2 linked regions of the Limnospira fusiformis SAG 85.79 genome follow. Each later gene encodes a partner of the first gene's protein in a complex. Links are inferred from orthologs where the notes say so. Each region holds a gene or a part of one and is shown in the gene's direction. Other genes may lie near its edges.

Region 1 (8,285 bases):
TCAGAGCAAGAGTTAAAGTTCCTACCCTGGAATGCGTCCTAGTTCCAGGCTCATGAACCGAATCGTTAAACATCTCTAAGGGGTTAAGGACGTGCGATTTGGATAGTACCGACTCTGAACATTGGCGTTCGCGCAGCGTGCGCGTTAGCGCAAGCGCAAACATTACCCCGCAAGGGAGTCGGAGCCAACCATAGCTCCATGGAGGGGCAACCATACCCCTCCACCCCGCAAGGGGGTGCTGGCGGCGGTCATCCGCTTGAGTCGGTTTTCCTCTCCGTGATAAATCACGGAGCTTCCAACCCTCCCAGGAGTTTTACGTGACAAAATTGATGATTTCTGATTTTTAACGATTCCTATGTCTTTCGCCGATGCTGCCATTCAAGTTTTAGAAGATGTTGGCTCTCCCCTCCACTATCGCAAAATTGCTGAAATCGCGATCGCACGGAATTTAATTCCAACGAACGGCAAAAGTCCCGAAGCCACCCTCAACGCCATCATCGCCGTCGAAATCAAACAGAAGGGCGATCACAGTCGCTTCGTGAAGATTAATCGCGGGGTTTTTGGGTTGAGAAAATGGGATGTAACCTCGATGGATTCCGAATCGAATTCGACGACATCAGACCCGCAAACCGAACGCCGGGTTAAAATTCCCCACTTTCCCACCTATTCGGAATTGAGATTGATTTTACCGATTTGGAATGGACGCGATCGCGCGCAAATCACGGGACTGCGATCGGCGATAATGAGTCTGTCGGGAACCCCCCAAAATCCGGTAGATTGGACCAATCCAGACCGCTGGATATGGGAACGCCTGGAAGGGGAGAATCGAGAACTGGCGGAGGCGATTTGGACGGGAAGCGATCGCCGGGTGAACCCCCGTCACGTTTACGGACACTGGCTGCTGTCTCGAATCTATGAATTGCTGGAAGACGATTCAGGGGGGAAAGTTGTATTAACTGATGCGGGACGGGATTTTATCTGCCATTCCTTGGGAGACGTTGAAAAACAAATTGACGAACGGGAAGGCTTATTAAAATTACTAAGTGTGGTGGCTGAAAAAGGGGGAGGTCGTCGCGGAGATTTTGTACCCGATTGGTCGGACTATCTCAAGCGTTACTCCCAATTCGGCACAGACAGCACCATCAAAGATACGCTGTGGCGGCGGCTTTACAATTTAGCCGATCGCGAATTATTGATCAAAACGGGGACAACCTACAGCATTACCGACGCGGGTTTGAATTATTTGAAAGATTCGGGAGGCGATGAAGAACTCGACGGCGGGGGGAAAGTACAGGAAATTTTAACCCTGGTTAAAGAGCAGAAAGCCTCGGTCAGATCCAGCATTAAAGAAATCCTATCGACGATGGCTCCCACCGCTTTTGAGTATTTGATCAAGCAATTGTTGGAGGCAATGAATTATCAAAATGTGGAGGTGACATCACCGACGAATGATAAGGGAGTCGATGTGGTCGCGGATATCGAACTGGGGATCACTTCGGTGCGGGAAGTGGTGCAGGTGAAGCGACAACAGGGGAACATTCAAAGACCAATTTTGGATGCTTTGCGGGGGTGTTTGTATCGGTTTCAAGCGGTGCGGGGTACGATTATCACCACGGGCGATTTTTCCAAGGGGACGGTGGAGGTGGCGTTCGCCCCGGGTGCGCCGCCAATCACGTTAATCAACGGAGAAAAACTGCTGGATCTGTTAATCGAATATGGAATCGGGGTGAAAACGAAAGCGATCGAAGTATTAGAACTGGATGCCGATGCCTTCGCTCAGAATGATAGTTATACCTCCGATTTAGAATGAAATTATAATTCCACTAGAATAGAGAACCCGTGTTCTCCTAGGAGTCCTTTCCGCCCGGCTGTATTTTCTACCAGAACTGTAATGGTAAGTTGTTGGATCATATTCCCACTGGCAGAATATGTATTTAATAGAGGCGATCGCTCTATGTTGAATAAAAAATCAAGCGTATACCCATGTAACCCCCACAAGAATATGGTAACTGATGGGGAAGGGAATTGTCAAGGGTTGGCGGAAATGAGGCGCGGACGGAGTGTTGAATAAAAAATCAAGCGTATACCCATGTAACCCCCACAAGAATATGGTAACTGATGGGGAGGGGAATTGTCAAGGGTTGGGGGGAAATGAGGCGCGGACGGGATGTTGAATAAAAAATCAAGCGTATAGCCATGTAACCCCCACAAGAATATGGTAACTGATGGGGAGGGGAATTGTCAAGGGTTGGGGGGAATGAGGCGGGGGCGGGGGAGAGGGTGGCTAATTGACAAATTCGAGTATTTGATTGGCGGTAATTTGTGGCTGTTCGAGGTGGGGAACATGACCGCATTTGTCAATCCAGATAAGTTTACTGTTAGGGATAGCGGTTCGGAATTTATCGGCATCTTTGGTTCCCAAGATTTTGTCATTGTTGCCCCATAAAATTAAGGTGGGTTGTTGAATAGTATTTAAGCGATCGCCAAAAGCACCATAACCGCCACTTTTGGTAAACTCAATTAAACCGCGATTCCATAATGGTGATTGTAGATGCCACGCGGCGCATAACTGAGCATCACGGGAGGCGAGGGTTTTGTCAAAATAGGCGTTTTCGCTGATACTTTGGCGAACTTTGGGTTGTCGCAGAAATTCGGTAGCGAGATAGTCGAAGGGTGGAAATAAAAACTTGCCAGCGATGGGACCTTTATTGATTCCGGCACTATCAATTAGGACGAGAGATTGTACAGCGTGGGGATGATTTAGGGTAAAGTCGATGGCTGTAGCACCTCCCATAGAAGCGCCAACTAAGATAACTGGCTGATTGATGCGGGATTGCCAGAAAGCGTAGAGATGGGCTAGGATATGAGCAGGATTAACGGTTAAATAAGGCGATCGCTGCGTAAAGCCAAAGCCCAATAGATCCACGGCCCAGGTTTCGGTGGTATTAGCTAATAGTGGTAAGAGTCGGCGAAACTCTAGGACGGAACTATCGAAACCGTGTAGGAGAAGAATGGGAGGCTGTGGGTTTCCTTGGCGGACATAGGTAGTGAGGATAGGTTGAGGGACGGCTGGGAGGGTTATGGGTTGAGCAATAATTGCTTCAGCGAGGGAGATAGAAGTCAATTCGGTGAGTGGTTCAGCCAGTGGGGGTAAATACTCAGGAAACATAAAAAGCAATGGCAATCAGTAATTATAATCTAAACCAACAGGGATGCGATCGCATTGGAAAAGATCTGGCTATGGGAGTTTCATGGTAAAGAATAAACCCTATACTAGATAGGAAAGTGTTGAGATTATCCTGTTATTGCTATGCTTAAAGCTCTGCTGGGCGATCCTAATGCCCGGAAAATCAAAAAATATCAGCCTGTAGTGACGGATGTTAATATCCTAGAGGAAGATGTGCGATCGCTCTCCGATGAAGGTCTAAAGGCAAAGACGGGGGAGTTTAAGGAGATGTTGGCGAAAGCCAAAAACCGGGAGGAAAGGGAACAAATCCTGGAGGAAATTTTACCGTTAGCGTTTGCTGTAGTCAGGGAGGCTTCCCGACGGGTGTTAGGAATGCGGCACTTTGATGTTCAGGTGCTGGGGGGTATGATTTTACATAAGGGGGAAATCGCGGAGATGAAAACGGGGGAAGGAAAAACCCTGGTTTCGACCCTCCCGGCTTATCTAAATGGGTTATCAGGTCACGGGGTGCATATTATCACGGTTAATGATTATTTAGCGCGTCGTGATGCTGAGTGGATGGGACAGGTACACCGTTTTCTGGGGTTGAGTGTGGGATTAATCCAGCAGGGAATGGGTCCAGAGGAACGGAAAAAGAACTATAGCTGTGATATTACCTACGCAACTAACAGTGAGGTTGGGTTTGACTATTTGCGGGATAATATGGCGACCTCTATGGAAGAGGTGGTGCAGCGTCCTTTCAATTATTGCATTATTGACGAAGTGGACTCGGTGCTAATTGATGAGGCGCGCACTCCGTTGATTATCTCTGGTCAGGTAGAACGTCCTAGTGAGAAGTATATGAGGGCGGCGGAGGTGGCGAAGGCGCTACAGAAGGATAAGGAACATTATGAGGTGGACGAAAAGGCGCGTAATGTTCTGCTGACGGATGAGGGTTTTGCGGCGGCGGAAGAGTTTTTGGGGGTTAAGGATTTATATGATCCTAATGACCCTTGGGCGCATTTTGTGTTTAATGCGTTGAAAGCAAAAGAATTGTTTATCAAGGATGTTAATTATATCGTTCGGGATGATGAAGTCGTTATTGTAGACGAGTTCACGGGACGGGTAATGCAGGGTCGGCGTTGGAGTGATGGCTTACATCAGGCGATCGAGGCTAAGGAAGGTGTGGAAATTCAGCCGGAAACCCAAACTTTGGCGACAATTACTTATCAAAATTTCTTTTTGCTATATCCCAAATTGTCGGGGATGACGGGGACGGCGAAAACTGAGGAGGCGGAAATTGAGAAGATTTATAATTTGCAGGTGACGGTAGTTCCGACTAACCGACCGACGGCTCGTGCGGATTTGTCGGATATGGTTTATAAAACTGAGCAGGGGAAATGGCTGGCGATCGCTACTGAATGCGCGCAAATGCACAATATGGGTAGACCTGTATTGGTGGGAACTACCAGTGTGGAAAAATCGGAGTTGCTTTCTGGTTTGTTATCACAGCAGGAGGTTCCCCATAATCTTTTGAATGCGAAGCCGGAAAATGTGGAAAGGGAATCAGAAATTGTGGCGCAGGCTGGTCGCAAAGGGGCTGTAACTATTGCTACTAACATGGCGGGGCGAGGAACTGATATTATCCTGGGGGGTAATGCTGATTATATGGCGCGGTTGAAGTTACGGGAGTATTTTATGCCCCGAATTGTGAAACCGCAAGATGAGCGAGAATTGGCTATCCCTCAAATCGGAGGGGGTCCCCGTCGTAATAAGCCCCAGGGTTTTGCTGCTGCTGATAAGCCGAAGGTTTGGAAGGTGGCGGCGGGAATTTTTCCCACGGAGTTGTCGGTAGAGACTCAAGAGAAACTGCGATCGGCGGTAGATTTTGCGGTGTCGGTTTATGGGGAACGTAGTGTTCCTGAACTTATGGCTGAGGATATCCTAGCTGTAGCCTCGGAAAAAGCTCCCACTACTGATGTGGTGGTTCAGCGGATACGGGAGGTTTATCAGGCTATTGTGGCTGAGTATGAGGTGTTTACTCATGAGGAACATGATGAGGTGGTGTCCCTGGGAGGATTGCACGTTATCGGTACAGAACGCCATGAGTCCCGTCGGGTAGATAACCAGTTGCGGGGAAGGGCTGGTCGTCAGGGAGACCCGGGTTCGACTCGCTTCTTTTTGAGTCTGGAAGATAATTTGCTACGGATTTTTGGTGGTGAACGGGTGGCGGCGATGATGACGGCTTTTCAGGTGGAGGAGGATTTACCTATTGAGTCGAAGTTGTTGACGCGATCGCTGGAAAATGCCCAGAAAAAGGTAGAAACTTATTATTATGATATCCGTAAGCAGGTGTTCGAGTACGACGAGGTAATGAATAATCAGCGTCGGGCTATTTATGCGGAACGCCGCCGGGTATTGGAAGGTCAGGATCTCAAGGAACAGGTGATTAAGTATGGCGAAAAGACGATGGATGATATCGTCGAGGCTTATATTAACCCGGATCTGCCTTCGGAAGAGTGGGATCTTGAGACTTTGGTGGCTAAGGTGAAGGAGTTTGTTTATTTGCTGAAGGATCTGACTTCTGAACAGTTGTTTGATATGACGGTTGAGGAGATTAAGACTTTCTTGTATGAACAACTGCGTAATGCCTATGATATTAAGGAGGCTCAGGTAAATCAGATTCGCCCTGGACTGATGCGTGATGCGGAAAGGTTTTTTATTCTCCAACAGATTGATACTCTGTGGCGGGAACATTTGCAGCAAATGGATGCTTTGCGGGAGTCTGTGGGTCTGCGAGGCTATGGTCAGAAAGACCCGCTGGTGGAGTATAAACGGGAGGGTTACGAACTTTTCCTGGATATGATGACGGATATTCGCCGGAATGTGATTTACTCGATGTTCCAGTTTCAGCCTCAGCCTGCGGTGGCTTAATTGGGAAATGCTCTTGACAATCTCGGAAAATAGTATATATTGGTTGTCAAGTGTGAGGAGTAAGGTTTGAAGGAAGAGGTACTTGGGGTCGAAACTCGGCCAGACTCCCAAGTGCCTTTTCCGTTTTTATAGTCAAATTCGGGGATGTTTTAGCCAGTTTCGCAAGTTACCCCACCAGAGACGGGGATGGTCGCTGGATTTGATTTGAGAATTAGCCATAGACAGCAGCAGGGGAACACCTCCAACCCGCGCCGCCATCAGAACATGAAGGGCGATCGCCACAATCATAATTGCCCAAGCTAACAGGTGGATATTATACGACAAATGGTGTGTTTCCCCTACCCTCAGCCAGTTTTCGTCCTGGAATTTCCCAGAAATGACGGCTAGTGCTAGGGCTAATAAGGCTATGGTGTTGGTGATTCGATGGAGGGTGTACCACCAGATTGGCTGTGTGGTCCGTTTGAGTTGGGCTAGGGTGTCAGGTTGGATGAGGCGTTTTTTCCCCCGACGTAGGCTGTAGTAGGTGAAGGCTAAGGCCATAAAAAATAGGAAAAATCCCCAGGTTCCATGGATGTCGATCAGGTTGCTATCTTCCGGGATTAACCAGAGAGTCCCGAAACGGCGATCGTAGCTTTCGTAAACGAGATAGCCAGTGATAATACATCCAAATACTAAAAGGCTATTCAAGCCGTGTAATAGGCGAAATAGCAAGGGCTGGTAGGGTTTGGAAGCGCTCATAATTAGGTCTTTTTGAGTTTCTTTATCAATAGTATAGCAGGGTTTTAGGATAACTTGCACAATGGGTATAATTATCCTTTGTTCTCCGTGTGATTTGGGCGAGAAAAGGAGTAATCTATAATGAGAAAGGCTATTACAATAGGGTAAATTCTGTGGTTGTCTCAAACCATGAAGTTTCGATTAATTTGAGGGTTAATCCTAAGCTATGGCAGGATTTCCAGCAACGTTGTGCGACCTATCAAATGTCCCCTGAACAGGTGTTAGTTGGGTTAATCAAAATTTATCTGGCACCTCTGGATCATCAGGTAGCGATCGCCTTTTCCTCTGGTTCAGATGGGAGAATGGATCTCGATATCAAACAAATTATTGAAGATTATTTGCAACAAAATCTGGAACCCCAAATTCGGGACATATTGCCGAATTATATAGACTCAAAAGCGAGCGATCGCGCTTCTGCACCACCGCCGCCAGCATCCCCGGCTGGTAAGTTATCAAATAAGTTATCAAAACCCTCGCCACCATCATCACGCCAACCATCACCTAAAGAAGTTGATTCTCGCTTAAAAACCGGCAAAGAATTAGCGCAAATTTTGGGAGTTTCCGCCCCATATATTACCACTTTAAACCGCCTAGGAGAACTACATAAACGGGGATGGCAAGATTCTGGTCAAAGGCGAGGAAAAACCATCTTATATGAACCCATATCGCCGCCTTAATTTTTACCCATAAATGGATAGGATTGTAGTCCCCATAGTCGCCATTCACCCCCAGCCTAGTTGGGGCGCAAACTTGTCTGACTATCAAGAGGAGAAGTGTGGAAGAATGAAAAGACAGCAGCCAGAAACAGTCCCCAGACCGAAATCAAGCATCTTTATAGTATAATCCAAGTTACAGCCTGTTCAGAAATCATCTGATCACCTCTCAAAGTCCCTCTCCCTTTCTGGGATCCAGATTTAGGGTGAGGGCAATGTATTAAGCGACTGGTGAACAAGCTGTATAACTTAGACAGACACAGACCATATCAAAGAAAAATCCATAAGAATGCTGTCAGAAATTACCTTAGAAAACTTTTTTAGTTTCCGAAAACCCACAACCATCAAGCTGAATCCTGGTGTGAATATTCTCCTAGGTATTAATGGTAGTGGCAAATCCAACTTGTTAAAGGCGATCGCTTTACTGTATGAGATTATTGCCGGGAATGGATTGGAAAAGACTTTTTTAAAAAAGTGGAGTGGCTTTGATGCCGTGGCCAATTTTAATGAGGACACCAAAGACTATATAAAACTCGGCTTTGAATTTAGCAAAGATGCAATTCACCAAAATCACAATAGAAGAGGATTCCAATTTAAAACTAATCCCATTTACGAACTCACAATCTTTAAAGCGGGGTCAACTTCATATTACTTGAAAGAAAAGCTATATTGCCGAAGTGATGATCAAGATGATT
Region 2 (5,349 bases), 3.2 Mb from region 1 along the record:
GTTAAACACTCGTTTTGATTATCCCTGACCAAGCCCAGGGAATGTATTTAGGACAGACAGCAACTATGACATCTCCACTCAAAACCATCTATCAGGAAACCATCGTTCCTAAATTGATGGAACAGTTCAAATATGAGAACATCCATCAGGTTCCCAAGGTTGTTAAAGTTACCATTAACCGAGGACTGGGCGAAGCATCCCAAAATGCCAAGGCTCTGGAATCTTCAGTTAATGAATTGGCGATTATTACCGGACAAAAACCAGTAGTGACCCGCGCTAAAAAAGCGATCGCCGGCTTTAAAATCCGTCAAGGAATGCCCGTTGGGGTAATGGTGACACTCCGTTCTGATCGGATGTATGCCTTTATGGAACGTCTAATTCACCTAGCCCTACCTCGCATTCGAGACTTTCGTGGCATTAGTCCCAAAAGTTTTGACGGTCGGGGTAACTACAGTCTGGGGGTCAAAGAACAACTGATCTTCCCAGAAATCGACTACGATCGCATCGATCAAATTCGAGGTCTGGATATTTCAATTGTCACCACAGCCCAGACAGATGAAGAAGGGCGTGCTTTACTTAAAGAAATGGGAATGCCCTTCCGGGAGAACTGAGGCAGTAAAATAACGAGACAACTATGGCGACGAACGACACTATTGCAGATATGTTAACGCGCATCCGCAACTCTTGCATGGCGCGGCATCAAACCACAGAAATTCCATCCACCAAAATGACCCGCAGTATTGCCAAAGTCCTCCAGGATGAAGGCTTTATTGCCAACTTTGAAGAAGCAGGTGTTGGTGTCAAAAAACATTTAGTGGTTTCACTAAAATACAACACCAAAACCCGCACCCCCACAATCCGCACCCTTAAACGAGTGAGCCGTCCAGGTTTGCGCGTTTACAAAAACCGCAAAGAACTCCCCCGGGTTTTAGGTGGAATTGGAATTGCGATCATTTCTACCTCCCGTGGGGTAATGACCGACCGAGAAGCCCGCCTTCAGGGCTTAGGCGGAGAAGTGCTTTGCTATGTGTGGTAAATCCATTACCCACAGCCTCGCACTCCGCAGACCCCTAAACACTGCTCATCGACCATTAAACAAGGATTATGTCTAGAATTGGTAAGCGTCCAATTCCGATTCCCGCCAAAGTTACCCTAACCTTAGACGGCCAAAAAGTCACAGTCAAAGGACCAAAAGGGGAGCTTTCCCGCGTATTACCCAACGAAGTGATCCTCTCCCTCGAAGAAGACACACTAATCGTTAAGCGTCGGGATGAATCCCGAGTCGCCCGTCAGCGTCATGGTCTCTGTCGCACCCTGGTAGCCAACATGGTGGATGGAGTTTCCCAAGGATTTGAACGGCGACTGGAAATCCAAGGAGTGGGATATCGGGCTCAGGTTCAAGGTAAAAACCTGATCTTAAATGTCGGCTACAGCAAACCGGTGGAAATGGTTCCCCCTGAAGGTTGCAGCGTAGCCGTTGAAAATAACACCAATGTGATTGTTAGCGGAATTAATAAAGAACTCGTCGGCAACATGGCTGCGAAAATTCGCGCCGTGCGACCCCCTGAACCCTATAAAGGCAAGGGCATTCGCTACGCCGGAGAACAAGTCAGACGTAAAGCTGGTAAGGCAGGGAAAAAATAGATCATGAAACTTACTCGTAACGATTCCCGTCAGCGCCGTCACCGTCGAGTTCGGCGCAAAGTCCTAGGCACTTCAGAGCGTCCTAGATTGGCTGTGTTTCGCTCTCACAAGCACATCTATGTACAGGTGATCGACGATAGCCAGCAACACACCTTAGTTGCCGCGTCTACCTTAGACCCCGAAATAACTGCCGACTTAAAAACTGGGGCCACCTGTGATGCCTCTGTTAAAGTTGGTCAATTAATCGCTAAACGCTCCCTATCTAAAGGAATTGAGCGCGTAGTATTTGACCGGGGAGGTTACATCTATCACGGCCGCGTTAAAGCCTTGGCAGACGCAGCCAGAGAAGCCGGGTTAGAATTTTAATAAGCTGACGGGCAATTTATAATTGCCCTTAACAATCAGGAACTAAAAGTATGGCAGAACAGCAACGTCGTAAAAAAAATACTCGCACCAAAGAAAAAGAATCCGAATGGCAAGAACGGGTTGTTCAAATTCGCCGTGTAACTAAAGTAGTTAAAGGCGGTAAAAAACTCAGCTTCCGTGCCATTGTTATCGTCGGCAACGAAAAAGGCCAGGTGGGTGTCGGTGTCGGAAAAGCAGCAGATGTCATCGGAGCCGTCAAAAAAGGTGTCGCCGATGGCCGCAAAAATGTCGTCGAGATTCCCCTAACCAAATCTAACTCTCTACCTCACCCCGCCAATGGTGTGGGAGGCGGAGCCCAAGTCATTGTTAGACCCGCTGCCCCTGGTACAGGGGTAATCGCTGGGGGTGCTGTCCGCACCGTGCTAGAACTAGCCGGGGTTAAAAACGTTCTAGCTAAACAGCTAGGCTCCAGTAATCCCCTGAATAACGCCCGCGCCACCATTAACGCTCTATCAGGATTGCGGACCCTATCGGATGTGGCTAAAGAACGGGGCATCCCCATCGAACAGCTTTATGCTTAATCATAAGTGGACCATCGGGGCAATTCCTCAATTGCCTCTCACTGATAACCCATCAATTGCAATGCACTGAGACAACCATGAGATTACAAGACGCAAAGCCCAAAGCTGGCTCTCAAAAACGTCGCCGTCGCCTTGGTCGTGGGGTTTCTGCCGGACAAGGAGCTAGTTGTGGCAAAGGAATGCGCGGTCAAAAATCGCGTTCCGGTGGCAGCACCAGACCCGGATTTGAAGGAGGTCAAAACCCCCTCTATCGACGACTACCTAAATTAAAAAGCTTTCCTCTGGTCAACCGAAAACAGTACACTACCATTAATGTGGGTCGTCTGGATTCTCTGAGTGTCAACAGCGAAGTAACTCTATCCTCTCTCATTGCGGCCGGAATTATTACTACTGACCGGGGACCGCTCAAGATTTTGGGAGATGGAGAACTAAATGTAGCACTTCAGGTTAAAGCAGCAGCCTTCACCCAAAGCGCTCGATCTAAAATTGAAGCAGCCGGGGGAAGTTGTGAAGTCTTAGGAGCCAGAAACACCAGCCCGGAAGGTTAAGCATTAGCTTGCTCTGTACATTCCCAATAGTGTTTTCAAGAGGTAGTCCTTCATGGTCGTCAGTCGTGAAAAAACGCCAACTGCACAGGAAACATTCATGCAGATGGCTCAGGCTGCTGGTTTACGGGGTCGTATTCTCGTAACCATTGGTCTGCTCATTCTAGTTCGTTTGGGCGTGTTCCTGCCTATCCCAGGCATTGATCGGCAAGCATTTAGCCAAAATATTCAAAACACCCCCTTTATCGGTTTTCTCGACCTATTTTCCGGGGGTGGATTTTCAGCCCTGGGTATTTTTGCTCTGGGAATTCTCCCCTATATTAACGCCTCCATTATCATGCAGTTGATGACGGCGGCTCTCCCCACTTTAGAAGATTTGCAAAAAAACGAAGGGGAAGCCGGACGGCGGAAAATATCTCAAATTACCCGCTATGTGGCCTTGGGGTGGGCTATCTTGCAAAGTATTGGTATTGCCATTTGGGTCAGCCCCTTTGCTCAAAACCCCAATCAACCACAGTTCATAGTCATGGCTGAAGTAGTCCTGGCTCTGGCTGCTGGGTCTATGTTTGTCATGTGGGTATCGGAACTGATTACAGAACGCGGTATCGGTAATGGCGCTTCCCTGCTCATTTTTATCAACATCGTAGCGGTTCTACCCCAATCATTGGGCAGTACCATTGAATTAGCTCAAAGTGGTGATAGCGCTATTGTAGGACGAGTTGTGATCTTGTTATTGATTTTCCTAGCAATGATTGTTGGGATTGTTTTTGTACAAGAGGGAACCCGTCGTATTCCTATTGTTTCCGCCCGCCGACAAGTGGGTCGCAAACTTTATCGCGAAAAAAGTAGCTATCTACCTTTGCGTCTAAATCAAGGCGGGGTGATGCCGATTATCTTTGCTTCGGCAGTTTTGATTCTTCCGGCTTCTATCTCCCAGTTTGCTAATAATCCGGTTCTGGTACAAATTTCTACTTATCTGAGTCCCGGAGGACCTGCTCCTTGGCTCTATATTGCCTTTTACTTGCTGATGATTCTGTTCTTTAGCTATTTCTACGCTTCTTTAATTATGAATCCCGTAGATATGGCTCAGAACTTGAAGAAAATGGGAGCTAGTATTCCCGGAATTCGTCCAGGTCGCGCCACCAGTGAGTATATTGAGCGGGTTCTGAATCGCTTAACCTTTTTGGGAGCGGTTTTCTTGGGTTTAGTAGCAATTATTCCTACTGTAGTCGAAAGCGCTACCAGAGTTCCTACTTTCCGAGGCTTTGGTGCTACTTCTCTACTGATTCTGGTCGGGGTTGCTATTGATACCGCCAAGCAGGTTCAGACCTATGTAATTTCTCAAAGATATGAAGGGATGGTGAAAAAATAATGCGGGAATTGATTTTTTTGGGGCCGCCTGGTTCGGGAAAGGGAACACAAGCGGCTCGTATGGCTGAGATTATGAAAATTCCTCACATTTCTACTGGAGAGATTTTGAGGGATCATGTCTCTAAGCAAACTCCCCTGGGTCAACAGGCTAAAACCTATATGGATCTGGGTGATTTGGTTCCGGATCAACTGATTTTGGATATGGTGACTCACCGTTTATCAGAGCCTGATGCTGAAACGGGTTGGATTCTCGATGGGTTCCCTCGTAATGTCAGCCAGGCTCAGTTTGTCCAAGAGCATTTGTTGTCGGTTGATGAGAAAACGGGCAAAATTCCAGATAAAGATCACGTCTGGGTCATTAATTTAGAGGTTCCAGATGATGTCATCCTGAAACGATTGCTGGTGCGAGGTCGTGAAGATGACCATGAAGAAACGATTTTACATCGCCTTCAGGTTTATCGGGAACAGACGGCTCCCTTGATTGAATTTTACAGCAGTCGTAACCAACTGCATCATATCAATGGCGATCGCACCATGGAAGAAGTAACCGATAGTTTAAAAGAGGTAATTACCAGCTAATCATTGGCATGGAGAATCCAGGTTCACCAATCTGGGCACCAAATCTCCCCCCGGCGGTTCCCATCGTGGCTTAGTCATTTGTGTTGATGACATGGATGATTACCAGATTTTGATAAGATATGTTAACACGCTCAGGCCCTAGCCCGGACGCTATTCTGCCTGGTTGGATGATTTTAGTCGCCTACTGGGGGGTTTATTTACCGAATTGAGGAACTAACAGTTTGTCTAAACAAGACTTAATAGAAATGGAAGGAACTGTTACC

The links. Proteins that work in one complex are often made in the same cells at the same time.
Region 2: the proteins of secA (region 1) and secY are in contact, whole or in part, in a crystal structure (PDB 3DIN), measured with the Thermotoga maritima proteins. The link is inferred for Limnospira fusiformis SAG 85.79 from one-to-one orthologs. Residues at the interface, in WP_004082002.1 of Thermotoga maritima: Glu261, Ala262, Arg263, Lys300, Ala301, Arg302, Thr303, Ile304, Ile305, Leu323, Tyr324, Asp325, Pro326, Val329, Ser330, Tyr333, Ile336, Lys340, Phe345, Val349, Glu363, Phe364, Tyr374, Ser375, Gly376, Gly377, Glu393, Ile395, Thr482, Ser483; in WP_004081795.1 of Thermotoga maritima: Glu108, Gly109, Glu110, Glu111, Ala236, Glu237, Arg238, Arg239, Ile240, Thr241, Ile242, Gln243, Tyr244, Ala245, Arg246, Arg247, Val248, Thr249, Gly250, Arg251, Arg252, Val253, Tyr254, Gly256, Ala257, Ser258, Thr259, Tyr260, Leu261, Pro262.

Annotation. Positions count from the first base shown.
Region 1 is NZ_CP051185.1:1,420,564-1,428,848, reverse strand. What follows is about bases 2,923-6,300. They hold secA (preprotein translocase subunit SecA), read left to right. Parts: upstream 2,923-3,310; coding sequence 3,311-6,100; downstream 6,101-6,300. Other genes in these bases: HFV01_RS06825 (cytochrome b/b6 domain-containing protein), read right to left, coding at 6,233-6,300; HFV01_RS06835 (alpha/beta fold hydrolase), read right to left, coding at 2,923-3,169. Outside these bases: HFV01_RS30250 (hypothetical protein), read right to left, coding at 163-378; HFV01_RS06840 (restriction endonuclease), read left to right, coding at 356-1,810; more of HFV01_RS06835, read right to left, coding at 2,285-2,922; more of HFV01_RS06825, read right to left, coding at 6,301-6,898; HFV01_RS06820 (hypothetical protein), read left to right, coding at 6,991-7,554; HFV01_RS06815 (AAA family ATPase), read left to right, coding at 7,880-8,285. UniProt on the Escherichia coli protein: Required for protein export, interacts with the SecYEG preprotein conducting channel.
Region 2 is NZ_CP051185.1:4,632,917-4,638,265, reverse strand. What follows is about bases 2,454-5,349. They hold secY (preprotein translocase subunit SecY), read left to right. Parts: upstream 2,454-3,191; coding sequence 3,192-4,508; downstream 4,509-5,349. Other genes in these bases: infA (translation initiation factor IF-1), read left to right, coding at 5,308-5,349; HFV01_RS21900 (adenylate kinase), read left to right, coding at 4,508-5,086; rplO (50S ribosomal protein L15), read left to right, coding at 2,669-3,139; rpsE (30S ribosomal protein S5), read left to right, coding at 2,454-2,591. Outside these bases: rplE (50S ribosomal protein L5), read left to right, coding at 66-611; rpsH (30S ribosomal protein S8), read left to right, coding at 635-1,036; rplF (50S ribosomal protein L6), read left to right, coding at 1,105-1,644; rplR (50S ribosomal protein L18), read left to right, coding at 1,648-2,010; more of rpsE, read left to right, coding at 2,061-2,453. UniProt on the Escherichia coli protein: The central subunit of the protein translocation channel SecYEG. Consists of two halves formed by TMs 1-5 and 6-10.